4 regions of the Peribacillus sp. NPDC101480 genome follow, and region 3 is predicted to be linked to each of the others. Evidence: riboswitches for the same ligand, from Rfam matches in the RefSeq annotation. Region 3 holds a riboswitch; each other region holds the start of a gene.
What was found. Region 3 has a riboswitch for S-adenosylmethionine ahead of ACQKMF_RS00935 (methionine ABC transporter ATP-binding protein). Riboswitches for the same ligand answer to the same signal wherever they lie in the genome.

Region 1: it holds a riboswitch for S-adenosylmethionine, as region 3 does, so the genes downstream of both, ACQKMF_RS07420 (bifunctional homocysteine S-methyltransferase/methylenetetrahydrofolate reductase) here and ACQKMF_RS00935 (methionine ABC transporter ATP-binding protein) in region 3, are expected to answer to the same signal.
Region 2: it holds a riboswitch for S-adenosylmethionine, as region 3 does, so the genes downstream of both, ACQKMF_RS22265 (methionine biosynthesis PLP-dependent protein) here and ACQKMF_RS00935 (methionine ABC transporter ATP-binding protein) in region 3, are expected to answer to the same signal.
Region 4: it holds a riboswitch for S-adenosylmethionine, as region 3 does, so the genes downstream of both, ACQKMF_RS14105 (5-methyltetrahydropteroyltriglutamate--homocysteine S-methyltransferase) here and ACQKMF_RS00935 (methionine ABC transporter ATP-binding protein) in region 3, are expected to answer to the same signal.

Annotation. Positions count from the first base shown of each region.
Region 1 is NZ_JBNNSB010000001.1:1,485,666-1,488,877, reverse strand. Features, by position in the region: gene ACQKMF_RS07420 (bifunctional homocysteine S-methyltransferase/methylenetetrahydrofolate reductase) at 1-1,283, opposite strand, end outside; SAM riboswitch class I at 1,388-1,486, opposite strand; gene ACQKMF_RS07415 (MOSC domain-containing protein) at 1,598-2,248, opposite strand; gene ACQKMF_RS07410 (Ku protein) at 2,753-3,212, opposite strand, start outside.
Region 2 is NZ_JBNNSB010000007.1:296,893-300,104, forward strand. Features, by position in the region: gene metC (cystathionine beta-lyase) at 1-248, opposite strand, end outside; gene ACQKMF_RS22265 (methionine biosynthesis PLP-dependent protein) at 245-1,357, opposite strand; SAM riboswitch class I at 1,444-1,557, opposite strand; gene fumC (class II fumarate hydratase) at 1,886-3,212, shown strand, end outside.
Region 3 is NZ_JBNNSB010000001.1:176,029-179,240, reverse strand. Features, by position in the region: gene ACQKMF_RS00940 (methionine ABC transporter permease) at 1-296, opposite strand, end outside; gene ACQKMF_RS00935 (methionine ABC transporter ATP-binding protein) at 310-1,332, opposite strand; SAM riboswitch class I at 1,589-1,700, opposite strand; gene ACQKMF_RS00930 (GNAT family N-acetyltransferase) at 1,840-2,307, opposite strand; gene ACQKMF_RS00925 (NADPH-dependent FMN reductase) at 2,731-3,212, shown strand, end outside.
Region 4 is NZ_JBNNSB010000003.1:576,998-580,209, reverse strand. Features, by position in the region: gene ACQKMF_RS14110 (formylglycine-generating enzyme family protein) at 1-942, opposite strand, end outside; SAM riboswitch class I at 1,359-1,460, shown strand; gene ACQKMF_RS14105 (5-methyltetrahydropteroyltriglutamate--homocysteine S-methyltransferase) at 1,544-2,647, shown strand; gene ACQKMF_RS14100 (LysR family transcriptional regulator) at 2,701-3,212, opposite strand, start outside.

The DNA.
Region 1 (3,212 bases), 1.3 Mb from region 3:
ACCGAAGTGGCACCCGGGAAGTCCCCTATTTTTGAAGGATCTCCGGTGATGATCAATAATTCATTCAGCCCCACCGTCTGCAGACCCATTAAATGTGATTGCAGGCCAATCAAATTTCGATCACGGCATGTTATGTGCACCATCGGATTAATATTCAATTGGTTCTTCAGTAGGTTAGCCAGAGCATCATTCGATATCCTTGGTGAGGCAAGTGAATTATCCGCTAGTGTAATTGAATCGACCCCTGCTTTTTTCAAAACCTCTGCACCGGTCATGAAGCTCTCTATTCCCAGCTTTTTAGGTGGATCAAGTTCCACCAGGATCGTCCTTTCCGTCTTGGCCTTTTCGTACAGTGGAAGTTCCAATTCTCTTTCGTTCACTTCAATTATTTCTATTTCACGGGATTTCGTAACTTTCTCTTTTACGGGGGCAAAACTTCCGATCGCATTCTTTACAGCTTGAATATGCAGTGGCGTCGTTCCACAGCACCCGCCTATGATAGCGGCACCTTGCTCACGAAGTTCCAGGGCACTTGAACCGAAATATTCCGGCACGGCTTTATAGACGAGCCTTCCATCCACATAATCAGGGAGGCTGGCATTAGGGAATATGGCAATCGATGCTTGCTTTGGCAAACTCACTTCTTCCAACGCCCGGATCATATGATGTGGACCAAGACGGCAATTCACCCCAACAACATCGGCACCCAATTGCTCGAGTTTTTGAAAGGCTTCATTTAAATGGATTCCATTTTGGAGATTACCCAGTTCATGCATCGAGACATTTGCGATGATCGGCAGTCCAGTTTCATTTTTTACGATTTGCAGAACGGTTTCCAGCTCTTCCAGGTCATAAAATGTTTCCAAGAGAATCCCATCAGGATTTTCCATCAACAGACTGTATAGCTGTTCACGAAACCCCCGTTTAATCTCTTCCATGCTTAAATCCGATTTTCTGATACTCCGTTGTGCCCCTATGGTACCGAAGACATAAGCCTTTCCTTTTGCCGCTTTTTTAGCAAGAATGACTCCCTGGCGATTGATTCTGCTTACTTCATCTTCAAGTCCATACCGTTTCAATTTGTTGAAATTGGCTCCGTATGTATTCGATTGAAGGATATCTGCACCAGCTTCCAGATAGGCACGATGGATAGACTCTATTTGATCCGGATTCGTGCAGTTTAATTCCTCATAACATTGATCGATGCCATTTGAGTACAATAAGGTCCCCATTGCCCCTTCCCCAACCAGCATTCTTTCTTTCACTTCTTTACGAAAATTCATCATTACACCCTCTCTCAAAAACAGTCCTGTTTTTGTCGTATTTTATGAGTATGAGAGAAAAGGAAAAAAAACCTTCTCAAAGAAGAAGGTTTTTTGAAACATTCTCCTCATCTATCAAGCTCTGCTTGCTGGATTTAGCACCTTTGCCTAAGCTGGTTGCTGAGGTTTCTTCGGGCCAGTCCCTCCACCTCTCGCGATAAGATCCATTTATATAATTTTCACAAGATTTCAAAATTAGATTATATTTAATTTACATTAATAATCTGTCAATTTCAATACCTGATCGACATTTTTTTCACTTTTGCAAAAATGATTCAATCTTTTGCAGCCTGAACCCTCTTCAAGATTCTTTGTTTCCAGTCTTCCGCTAATGGGTCCAGAGTAAGTAAAGCCTTGGCGCCTTCCAGCCCATCTCGTTTATGAAGGATTACCTCTGCTGCATAATGAACTGAAATTTTTTCTTGCAAACGATCTATTAGCACGATCTCGTTTTGTTTATTTATCGTTCCTTCTTGAAGTACTCTTGCAAAATAACCAGTGAAACTCGTTTTCAGCACGAGTTCCAAAAACTTAGGTTCTTGATTGAAGTGGGAAATGGTCGAACAAGGTATCCTCCCCTGGTTAATTTGAACAATCACATCGCCTATTTGATAAATATCGCCGATAAACGTGGTTTCTTCCCTCATCCCCGCTACGGTTAAATTTTCACCGAATGCTGGGATATCCAGCTTTTTAGAGAATCTTTCATTCCATAATGAATAATGCTCAAAGGGGTAAAAGCACAAAGCCCGATCAGGACCTCCATGGAACTTTTCATTACCTACCCCATCACCAATTATGCCTGATTTAGTCACTTTCACATTATCCTGTGCTTGTTTATCCATGGCTGAAAAGATATCGACATTCGAAAAACTTTCATGTTTCGGCTTTCCGGCCTGAAGTGATTTGATTTTTCCATTTTCCATTTTCCATCTTCCATTCATATTTAATTTATATCATCCTATATGTATAAATTATACTAAAAATCCATTATATTAGTAGTTTTTAAAAATATATGAAGTGAAAAAGCCACATGAGCCGTTAAATGGGCGAAATATCATTGATTTCCAGAAAAATTCATAGGTTAGTTTCAGTAATTTTGTTGCTATTTCAGAATTAAATATGGTAGAATATGAACACAATATATAGTCGAAAACTACAACCGTTCGCCTATATGTTGATTTTCACGATTGAATTCCTCATTGTCGCTCTTTAGGGAGCGAATTTTTTTGCCTTCATTATCATCCATCATTTTCTTTTAGTTCCATTCTAATCCTTAAATCGTGATTCACTTACCTATTTTCACTTTCATTCCCTATTCAAATACCTCCCTGTAAAGTCACTTTCATTCCCTTATAAGAGGCCTGATTCCTTGCTAAAACAAGCAGAAAAGCCGAGCGACACCATATGTCTTCCGCTCAGCTTCCTGTTTAAGCTTGTTTCTTTTTTTTTGGTGCCGCTTTCTTTCGGGTCGTCTTTTTCTTTTCCGGTTCATCATGTTTCGTACGGTCAATGGATGCCTGTAATGCCTCCATTAAATCGGTTACATTGTTGGAAACTGGTTCTTTTGTTTTGGCTGTAATCGTCGTCTGTCCCGTTTTCTTTGATTCAATTAATTCAAGTAACGCGGTTCGATAGTCATCGGTGTATTTTGTCGGATCGAAAGTGGTCGTTAATTGATCTATTAATAATACGGCAGTATCGATTTCTTTTTTTGCAATGGTATCATTGGCGGGGATATTCGGAACATCCGCTGTGGAACGGACTTCATCCGGATAATGAATCGTTTCCATCACCAAGGTATTATCAACGACTCGGATTACCGCCATTTGTTCTTTAGAGCGAATGATGATTTTTGCTAATCCTACCTTATTCGATTCCTTGAGGGCC
Region 2 (3,212 bases), on a different contig from region 3:
ATGGCAGCCATACCTGATGAAAAGGCAAAGCCGTGAGTGCCTTCCTCTAAATCGGCAATGATATCTTCAAGTGCCTCGCGAGTTGGGTTTCCGCTTCTGCTGTAGTCATATTTGCCGAATTGATCGATATCCGATTGATGGAACGTCGATGCATGCTGAATGGGGACGCTCACACCGCCAGTTGCCGGATCGAATTTATGTTGATTATGAAGTAATTTCGTTTCAAAGCTAAAATCATGACCTGTCATCGTAGTGCCTCCCTTTTTACATGTGCGAATGCTTGCTGCAGGTCGCCAATCAAATCATCGCTATCCTCGATGCCAACGGAGAAGCGAAGCAGGCGATTACAAACCCCATTTGCCGTTCTGACTTCAAGCGGTATATCGGCATGTGTTTGTGTGGCAGGATAGGTGATGAAGCTTTCAACCCCTCCAAGGCTTTCTGCAAAGGAAATTAATGAGAGCGATTGTAAAAATGGGTTGACCGCCGCTTCATCAATGATGCGGAAAGAAATCATGCCGCCTCTGCCGGGATACAATACATCAGTGACACAATCATGCTCCGATAAGTAATCTACAAGTATCTTGGCATTCTTTTCATGACGCTCCATCCGCAATGCCAGGGTTTTCATTCCGCGCATCAACAGCCAAGAATCAAATGGGCTCAAGACAGCTCCAGTACCATTATGATGGAAGGCAAGTGCATCACATAATTCAGCGCCGCTAGCAACGATCAGTCCCGCGAGCACATCATTATGACCACCGAGATACTTGGTTGCACTATGAATCACAATATCCGCTCCAAGCACGATGGGTTGTTGAATAAGAGGCGTGTAAAAAGTGTTATCAACGATTAACAATAAATTATATCGTTTAGCCAATGCTGCAACGGCGCTAATGTCCGTTTGCTGCATAAGGGGGTTAGTGGGAGTTTCGATGAAGATGGCTTTCGTGTGAGGAGTGATTGCTTTTTCGATATCCTCCAAACAACAAGTGTTTACATAGTCACACTGCAATCCCCATTTTTTAAAACCTTGTTCTAACAGACGATATGTACCGCCATAAAGATCTTCGCTGACAATCCATGCATCCCCGGATTTAAAAAGGGCGAGAATAGTGGAGATGGCGGCCATTCCTGAACTGCAGGCATAACCTTGGTCTCCTTTTTCCAGATCGGCGATGGATCGCTCCAATAGCTGGCGTGTAGGGTTACCAGTCCTTGTGTAGTCGAATCCCGTCGATTGGCCAATTCCTTCGTGACGAAAAGCTGTTGAAAAGTATACCGGCGGATTGACTGTTCCTGTCGCCGTTTCGCTGCGATTTCCTAATTGAGCAAGATATGTTTCAGATTTGTACATGGTTTTCACTGCTCCTTTGAGTTATATAAAATAAAAAAAAGTCTTCTTTAAGAAGAAGACTTTGATTAAGTAGGGACGAGTCATTCTTCTTATCTTCCAAGTTCACAAACTTGTGGAATTAGCACCTTTTCATTGGTTTGAAACAAATGAAGGTTGCTGAGGTGTCATCGGGCCATTCCCTCTACCTCTCTCGATAAGAGTTTAGATTATTCAATTTCTTTTGAATTTACTATATATACAAAATACTGTCAAGGACATTTTGGGAGTGATAATGCTTTGATGTTCATGATCAGGTCAATTGGAGCCTAGTGGTGTCTACACTTTATGTGTCTAAAAAGAATAATTGAATTTTCATATAAACATGAAGGGAACTTGGATTTTTCAGAAAAAATGGAAAGGGTCAGCGGGATATTTTTGCTTTAAAATAATAAAGTTTGTACAATGTATGGAGAGAAAGAATAATCCGACATTATTCATTTCATATGCAAAAGGTCTTCAATGAATAGTGCAAACATAGGAGGAGAACACATGGAATACAGAATCGAACGAGATACGATGGGTGAAGTGAAAGTTCCTGCTGATAAATATTGGGGAGCACAAACTGAGAGAAGCCGTAACAATTTCAAAATAGGTAACGAAAAAATGCCGATTGAATTAGTTCGTGCATTTGCATACGTTAAACAAGCTGCGGCAAAGGTGAACTATGATCTTGGTGATCTTTCCGAAGTTAAAAAGAATGCCATCGTCAAGATTTGCGGGGAAATCCTTGAAGGTACGCTTGATGAACATTTCCCGCTTGTAGTTTGGCAAACGGGAAGCGGCACGCAAAGTAATATGAACGTGAACGAAGTGGTCGCTAACAAAGGGAATGAATGGTTAAAAGAAAATGGTGAATCTGAAACCCTTCACCCGAATGATGATGTTAACAAGGCGCAAAGCTCAAATGATACTTTCCCGACCGCCATGCATATTGCAGCCTTTATGGAAGTCGCTGAAAAATTGGTGCCTGCCATCAAAGCCCTTCGTGATACATTCGATACAAAAGAAAAAGAATTTTGGGATGTCGTGAAAATTGGCCGGACACATCTTCAAGATGCTACACCATTAACATTAGGACAAGAAATTTCCGGTTGGAAAGCGATGCTCGATAAGGATCTAGCGATGATTGAAGAAAGCAGCCAAAAATTATTGAACCTTGCTCTAGGCGGAACGGCTGTAGGAACCGGAATCAATACAAAAAAAGAATTCCCGGGACTCTCTGCCAAACAAATTGCAGCAGATACAGGATACCCTTTTGTCACATCTGATAATAAGTTCCATGCATTGACTAGCCATAACGAAATAGTCTACGCACACGGTGCTTTGAAAGCATTGGCGGCGGATTTAATGAAAATTGCGAACGATGTCAGATGGCTTGCAAGTGGACCAAGAAGCGGAATCGGCGAAATAGCCATTCCGGAAAACGAACCGGGCAGCTCCATCATGCCAGGTAAAGTCAATCCAACACAAAGTGAAGCGCTTACCATGATTGCAACACAAATCGTTGGTAACGATGCTACAATTGGCTTTGCAGCAAGTCAAGGTAACTTTGAATTGAATGTATTCAAACCAGTCATCATCTATAACTTCCTGCAGACGGTCAAATTATTGACGGAAGGCATTCATTCATTCAACGACAATTGTGCGGTGGGCATCACTGCAAATGAAGATAAAATCAAAGAAAATGTAGAACGTTCCCTTATGTTGGTAACAGCATTGAACCCGCATATCGGTTATGAAAAAGCAGCCAAGATTGCCAAAACGGCATTCAAGGACAACTCTACGTTAAAAGAAGCGGCGTTGAAATTGGAGTTCC
Region 3 (3,212 bases):
GCGTAAAAGATTAGCGGAACAATGGCCGCATTCGTTCCGATCGCACTGCCTACAATCATTCTGGTAAACGGAATAAGTGCTACTAGCAAGATGATGAAAGGAACCGACCGCAATATATTGATGATCGGGTTCAATACATTAAAGACCCATTTATTCTCCAGGATATGGCCCTTTCTTGTAATGACAAGCAGGATACCAAGCGGAAGACCAATCAATCCGGAAAATACCAATGAGATGGCTACCATATAAAGTGTGTCACCGAAAGCTGTCGACAGCTGATCTGCCGTTATTTCCATTCCCCAAAGCGTATTACCCATTTATCTGCACCTCCTGGACGAGAATCCCCTCATCTTTAATATACTGATAAGCCTTGTCCACCTCATTTTTATTCCCGGTCACTTCGATGATCAAATTCCCGAAAGGCGTTTCCTGAATTTCAGAAATATTGGCTGATAAAACACTTAAATGAACATCATATTTCTTCGAGATGGTTGAAAGCAAAGGAGTACCCGAAGTAGTCCCAATAAAATTAATTTTCCAAATAATCGGGATATGGGACCCTATGCTTTTTAGGAAACTTTGTGGAATTTCGTCATGTATGACCGTTCTCACGAAGTTTTTTGCAATATCCGTTTGCGGCTTCGCAAAAACTTCGAAAACCGAACCTTGTTCAACGACGCATCCGCCCTCCATGACCGCTACCTTATTGCAAATTTCCCGAATGACAGACATCTCATGAGTGATTAGTAGAATGGTAATATTGTATTCTTTATTGATTTTCTTTAAGAGCTGCAGAACAGCACTCGTTGTTTGCGGATCCAATGCCGAGGTAGCTTCATCACACAATAAGATCGATGGATTGGTAGCCAATGCTCTCGCAATGCCGATCCGCTGCTTTTGACCGCCGGATAATTGTTCCGGATAACTCTTTGCTTTGCACGATAAGCCAACGAACTCCAACAGCTCGCCTACCCGCTTTTTGATTTCTTTACCAGGGGTTCCCGATAAAATCAGCGGCATGGCGATATTATCAAAAACGGTCTTTGAGTTTAGCAAATTGAAATGCTGAAAGATCATCCCGATTTTTTTCTTTTCTGCCCGCAATTCCTTCGCGCTCAATTTGGTTAAATCCTTGCCCCCAACAATCACCGAACCATCTGAAGGATGTTCAAGCAAATTGACCAACCTGATCAACGTACTCTTCCCGGCCCCGCTATAACCGACTACACCGAATATATCCCCCTTTTCCACTGTCAAATTAATGCCCTTCAAAGCCTCGACAGTCTGTTTCTTTGTTTGATATACCTTTTTAACATTTTGAAACTCAATCATCCAATCTCCCCCCATGTTGTTTATTTGTACGAATTCATTATCCAGAGAGAAGAGCTTTGCAACGCTTCATAATGATAGGGTTAAATTCGAAACTCACGAGTAAATCTGCGAAACTCATGAGTAATTGCACCAAATTTCCTAATAACCATATACATTTTGAATAAACAAAAGAGGCCTCTTCCGTCATCAGACAGAAGAGGCCTCTTTAGACATAAAAAAGAGTAAACTCTTAAATTAATTATCTAAGAAAAGCTCCTTCTTATCTTTCAAACTTTCGTCCGTTGGAATTAGCACAGTATTTTTACAAAAGTAAAAACCCGCTGCCGAGGTATCATAGGGCCAAGTCCCTCCACATCTCTTGATAAGAATTAACGTTATATTTAATTATGTCCTTCACTATATATTCTAATTTCTCTAAAGTCAACCCTATTTTTCATCGGTTAAAATATTTTCACAGTATAGTGATTGACGCTTTTTAATTATATTAATATAGTTAAATTTTATATTCTATAATGATTTGCCCATTCTCCATACTGGGTATATTTCATTTTCTTCCCTTATCTTCATCATGCCTGAATTCTTATATAAGCGAATCGCCCTTTGATTATCCGGAGAAACCCTTAAATGATATTCGGATACATTAAATCGCCCGAAAAAGTTTTCTGCATAGCGAACCAATTCCTTGCCAAGGCCTTTACTGCGGTATCCGGGAATAAGATAAAATAAATCTACATAGCCGATCTCAGTTCCTTCATACGCCCGAATTCGAAGTTCCATTTGCCCAATCGGTACTTGGTCCTTTTCAATGATCACCTGTCCCCCCGGGAATTTGCGGACCCTTTCTTCCATTCGTTGCAGATATGTATTTTCATCTCCAAAACCTGCCTCAGATCCAAAACTTACAACAAAGGAATCTTTCCTGAATTTAACGATAATATCTTTATCTTTGTCCGTATCAATGGTACGAAAGATCAACTTCATCCTCTCCTGTCATTTTAGTGAAATAGTTTTCAAGCAAAAAAAACACATTTCACTTACGGTCTTCATGATATTTCATTATTTACTTTTTCAAGCGTCTTATTTCATTTTCTCTGAAAGGATTTTTCCTTAATCCCTATAGGAATGGCCATAATATTAAATTAAAAACAAATGCAATATTGTTTGGTGAGTTCTAGTAATGGGGATTGGATTGGCACAAACAAATCTATTTAATTTTCGAGTCTAACTTTGCAGGGTAACCCTAAGTGAATGAATGTTCGAGAGGAATTTGTTTATTAAGCTCTAACTCAACTTTTTCCCAAGCATCCTTTTTCCCTTTCATTTACATTCCAATTATAATAGGTAAGTGGAATACATTTACATGATTATCCATTATAAAAATCATTGGAGGTATTGAAGATGAAAGTTGTTGCAATAGTGGGAAGTATCCGTAAAGAGTCTTACAACCTTAAGCTTGCCAAATATATTCAATCTAGATATCAAGATCGGTTCGATCTTGAAATATTGAACATTCGGGATTTACCTTTTTATGATCAAGATATTGAAAATGACCCTCCATCAGTTGTAAAAGAATTTAAAAGCAAAGTGGCCGAAGCAGATGCAGTTTTGTGGGTAACTCCTGAATACAACGGTACGATTCCAGGTGTATTGGGCAATGCAATCGATTGGTTATCACGTGTCGATAAAGTCTTGATCGGCAAACCATCATGGATCATGGGTGCTTCAATGGGGCAATTAGGAACGGTTAAAGCTCAATTGCATTTGCGTGAAATCTTATTCGCAATAGGCATCGCCTCCCCACTCCTTCCAGGGAATGAAGTATATGTTGGTGCAGTGCATGACAAAATCGATAACGAAGGCAGGCTTACACATGAGTCGAC
Region 4 (3,212 bases), on a different contig from region 3:
TTTTTTTAAGTTGGCAACACATCTAAAACCCATATGCCCTGTAGAGCTGTCAATCATATTATAAGTACGGGCTGAAATCCTATAACGATTACAATATGATCGATGGCATAGATAGGATCCGCCTTTTATCAGTTTTGCAAAAGGATCGGGATCGAGGACTTCACTTCCATGTTGAATTGAAAATGTATCCTCGCACCATTCCCACACATTCCCCGACATGTTATAAAGGCCAAAATCATTCGGTTCAAAGGTATCAACAGGAGCCGTTCCTAAAAATCCGTCTTCTACCAAATTTTCGTTTGGAAAATTGCCTTGCCAAATATTACAGTGATGCTTTCCCCCTTGGTGCAACTCATCCCCCCAAGGATATTTACGATTTACCACTCCACTGGCAGCAGCATATTCCCATTCCGCTTCTGTCGGAAGTCTTTTTCCAGCCCATCTACAAAACGCTTTGGCATCATTCCATGACACATGGACGACCGGGTGGTGAAAGCGATTCACGATTGAGGAATCCGTCCCTTCCGGATGCTTCCAGCAAGCATTTCGAACAGCTATCCACCAAGGTGTTTTTTCGGCTGCCCCCACCATATCCCGTTCCATTCGTTTGTTGACAAACAAGTTAAAAACAAAAGACCATCCATATTTCTCCGCATCTGTTACATAACCGGTATCCTTTATAAAACAATAGAATTGTTCATTTGTTACGGCGTATCGGTCCATGTAAAAGGACTCAATCTTTACTGTTCGTGGTGGATATTCACCATCTTCTCTTGAACTATCTTCATCACTTGATCCTAGTAAAAATTCACCTGCTTGTATCAAAGACATATTATAGAAATCGTTTTTCTTTGTCGGGATCGAATCAAGGTCAGTTTCAATTGAAAGAAAATTCCGTCTTTTTAATACAGTACAGCATGATTTCATATTTGTTGTTTTCATGTTTCCACTCTCCAATGAATCTTCTCCTAGGCACTGCTTATGCCTGTATTATCACAATTTTTTCCGAACAAAAAAGGACACAGAAATGTTGTAATGAACAACAATTCAGTATCCTTTGGTTGACCAATTGGATAATCCAATTTTATTCTCTTTTCTTTATGCAATTTAACAATAAAACATAAATACTCATTAATCAAGTAGGTTTAATTATTTTATTTATTTTTTTCAGTCTTCCCTACTAATCGTTGTTTTAAAAAACCACGTCTAAACCTGATCTAAAAAGTGGTATAAAAAGCCGAATACAGAAAATGATCATGCCAGGAACCGAGTAATAAACGGTATATTCGAAATATTCAACCTCCAACTCTTGACCTTTATAAAAACTACCTGTATAGTCATAGTTAATTTAATAGACACTCTTATCCAGAGAGGTGGAGGGACTGGCCCTTTGATGCCTCAGCAACAGACTATTCATGTACTGTGCTAATTCCAGAAGTTTAAAAACTTGAAGATAAGAAGAGTATATAGCTTTGTTGCCAACACCTCTTCTTATTTTTTAAGAAGAGGTTTTTTATTTTTAAAAGGAAAGAAGGAATGCAACATGTCAATCACATTAACGAAAGCACCATTTAGGGCCGATCACGTCGGAAGTTTATTAAGACCGGAACGTTTACATATTGCCAGAAAGCAATTTAGGGAGGGTACCCTTTCAGCAGAGCGGCTTCGTGAAATTGAAACCGAAGAAATCAATCGGATTGTCGATAAACAAATTGAAGTTGGATTGGAGGCTGTTACGGACGGCGAGTTCAGACGAACATGGTGGCACTTTGACTTCCTCGAACAATTAAATGGCATCGAGGGATATGTGACTGAAAAAGGTCTCACATTCGATGGTGTGGAAACAGAGAGATATAACGTTCGCAATACCGGGAAGGTTTCATTCAATCCTGAACATCCCTTCATTAGTGATTTCATTGAATTGAACAAAATCGTGAACGGACGTGCCGTTGCTAAGCAAACCATTCCCAGTCCGAATCAGTTATTTGCTGCAGGTATTCATAATGAAGACATCTACCCTGATATTGAAGATTATGCAAATGATATCATCAAGGCGTATCAGCATGCTTTGAAAGCCTTTTATGAAGCAGGTGTGCGTTATCTTCAATTGGATGATGTATATATTGCCAGACTTTCAGCTCCAGATTTCCAGTTCAAAGATGGAAAATATACGAGGGAACAGTTAATTGATCTTGCACTTCGTGTCATTAATGGAGCATTGGAAGGCAAACCAGAAGACCTTGTCGTCACTACCCACCTATGTCGCGGAAACTATCAGTCGACTTGGGCGTTTGAAGGAAGCTATGCCCGTATCGCTCCAACTTTATTGGCAAAAGAAAAAGTGGATGGATTCTTCTTGGAATATGATGATCAACGCTCAGGGGATTTCAAACCATTGGAATACATTCCAAATGGCGGTGCACAGGTTGTACTGGGGGTCGTCACTTCAAAAAATGGGGAAATCGAAGACAAGGAAGCTGTTAAGGCACGCATTAAAGAAGCCTCGCACTTCGTTCCTCTCGAACAATTATGCTTAAGCCCTCAATGCGGCTTCTCCTCCACCCATCACGGCAACAAGCTAACCGAAGAACAGCAATGGGAAAAGCTGAAATTCGTCGTTGATGTAGCAAAAGAAGTGTGGGAATGATTCATCTTTAAATGTAACGTAAAAGCTAGGCATTAGGCAGGCCTAGCTTTTCTTCAAAACAGCTCAATAAAATGTTTTGCCGTTTTGGAAAGATAACGATCTTGTCTAAAAACCAAAGCTATATTCGATTGAATTGAAGAATCGATAATATCCAACACTTTCACTCCTTTTATAATATGAGGTGAAACAGCTGATTTCGGAACAATACTCGCCCCAACTCCAGCTGAAACCAGAGAGAGCAGAACATTTACATCATGGCATTCGCATAAAATATTTGGCTGTATTTCCCGTTTTTTAAATTCCTCGATAATTTCTTCGTAAATCCCTTGTCCTTTTTCCCTATGCACTAAAAGCAATGGGATATTTTCAATATCCTTTAAATGAACCCTACTCTTTGAAGTGAAACTGTCCCAAACCTCAGGTACAACAAAAACATTCGGCACTTGTCCTATGTTCAAAATGGAAAGACCCTTCATCTCGACAGGTAAATGAACAATGGCAAGTTCAATATCCTGATTCTCCAAATAATTACTTATTTCATATGGATCTCCTGCGAATATTTTAA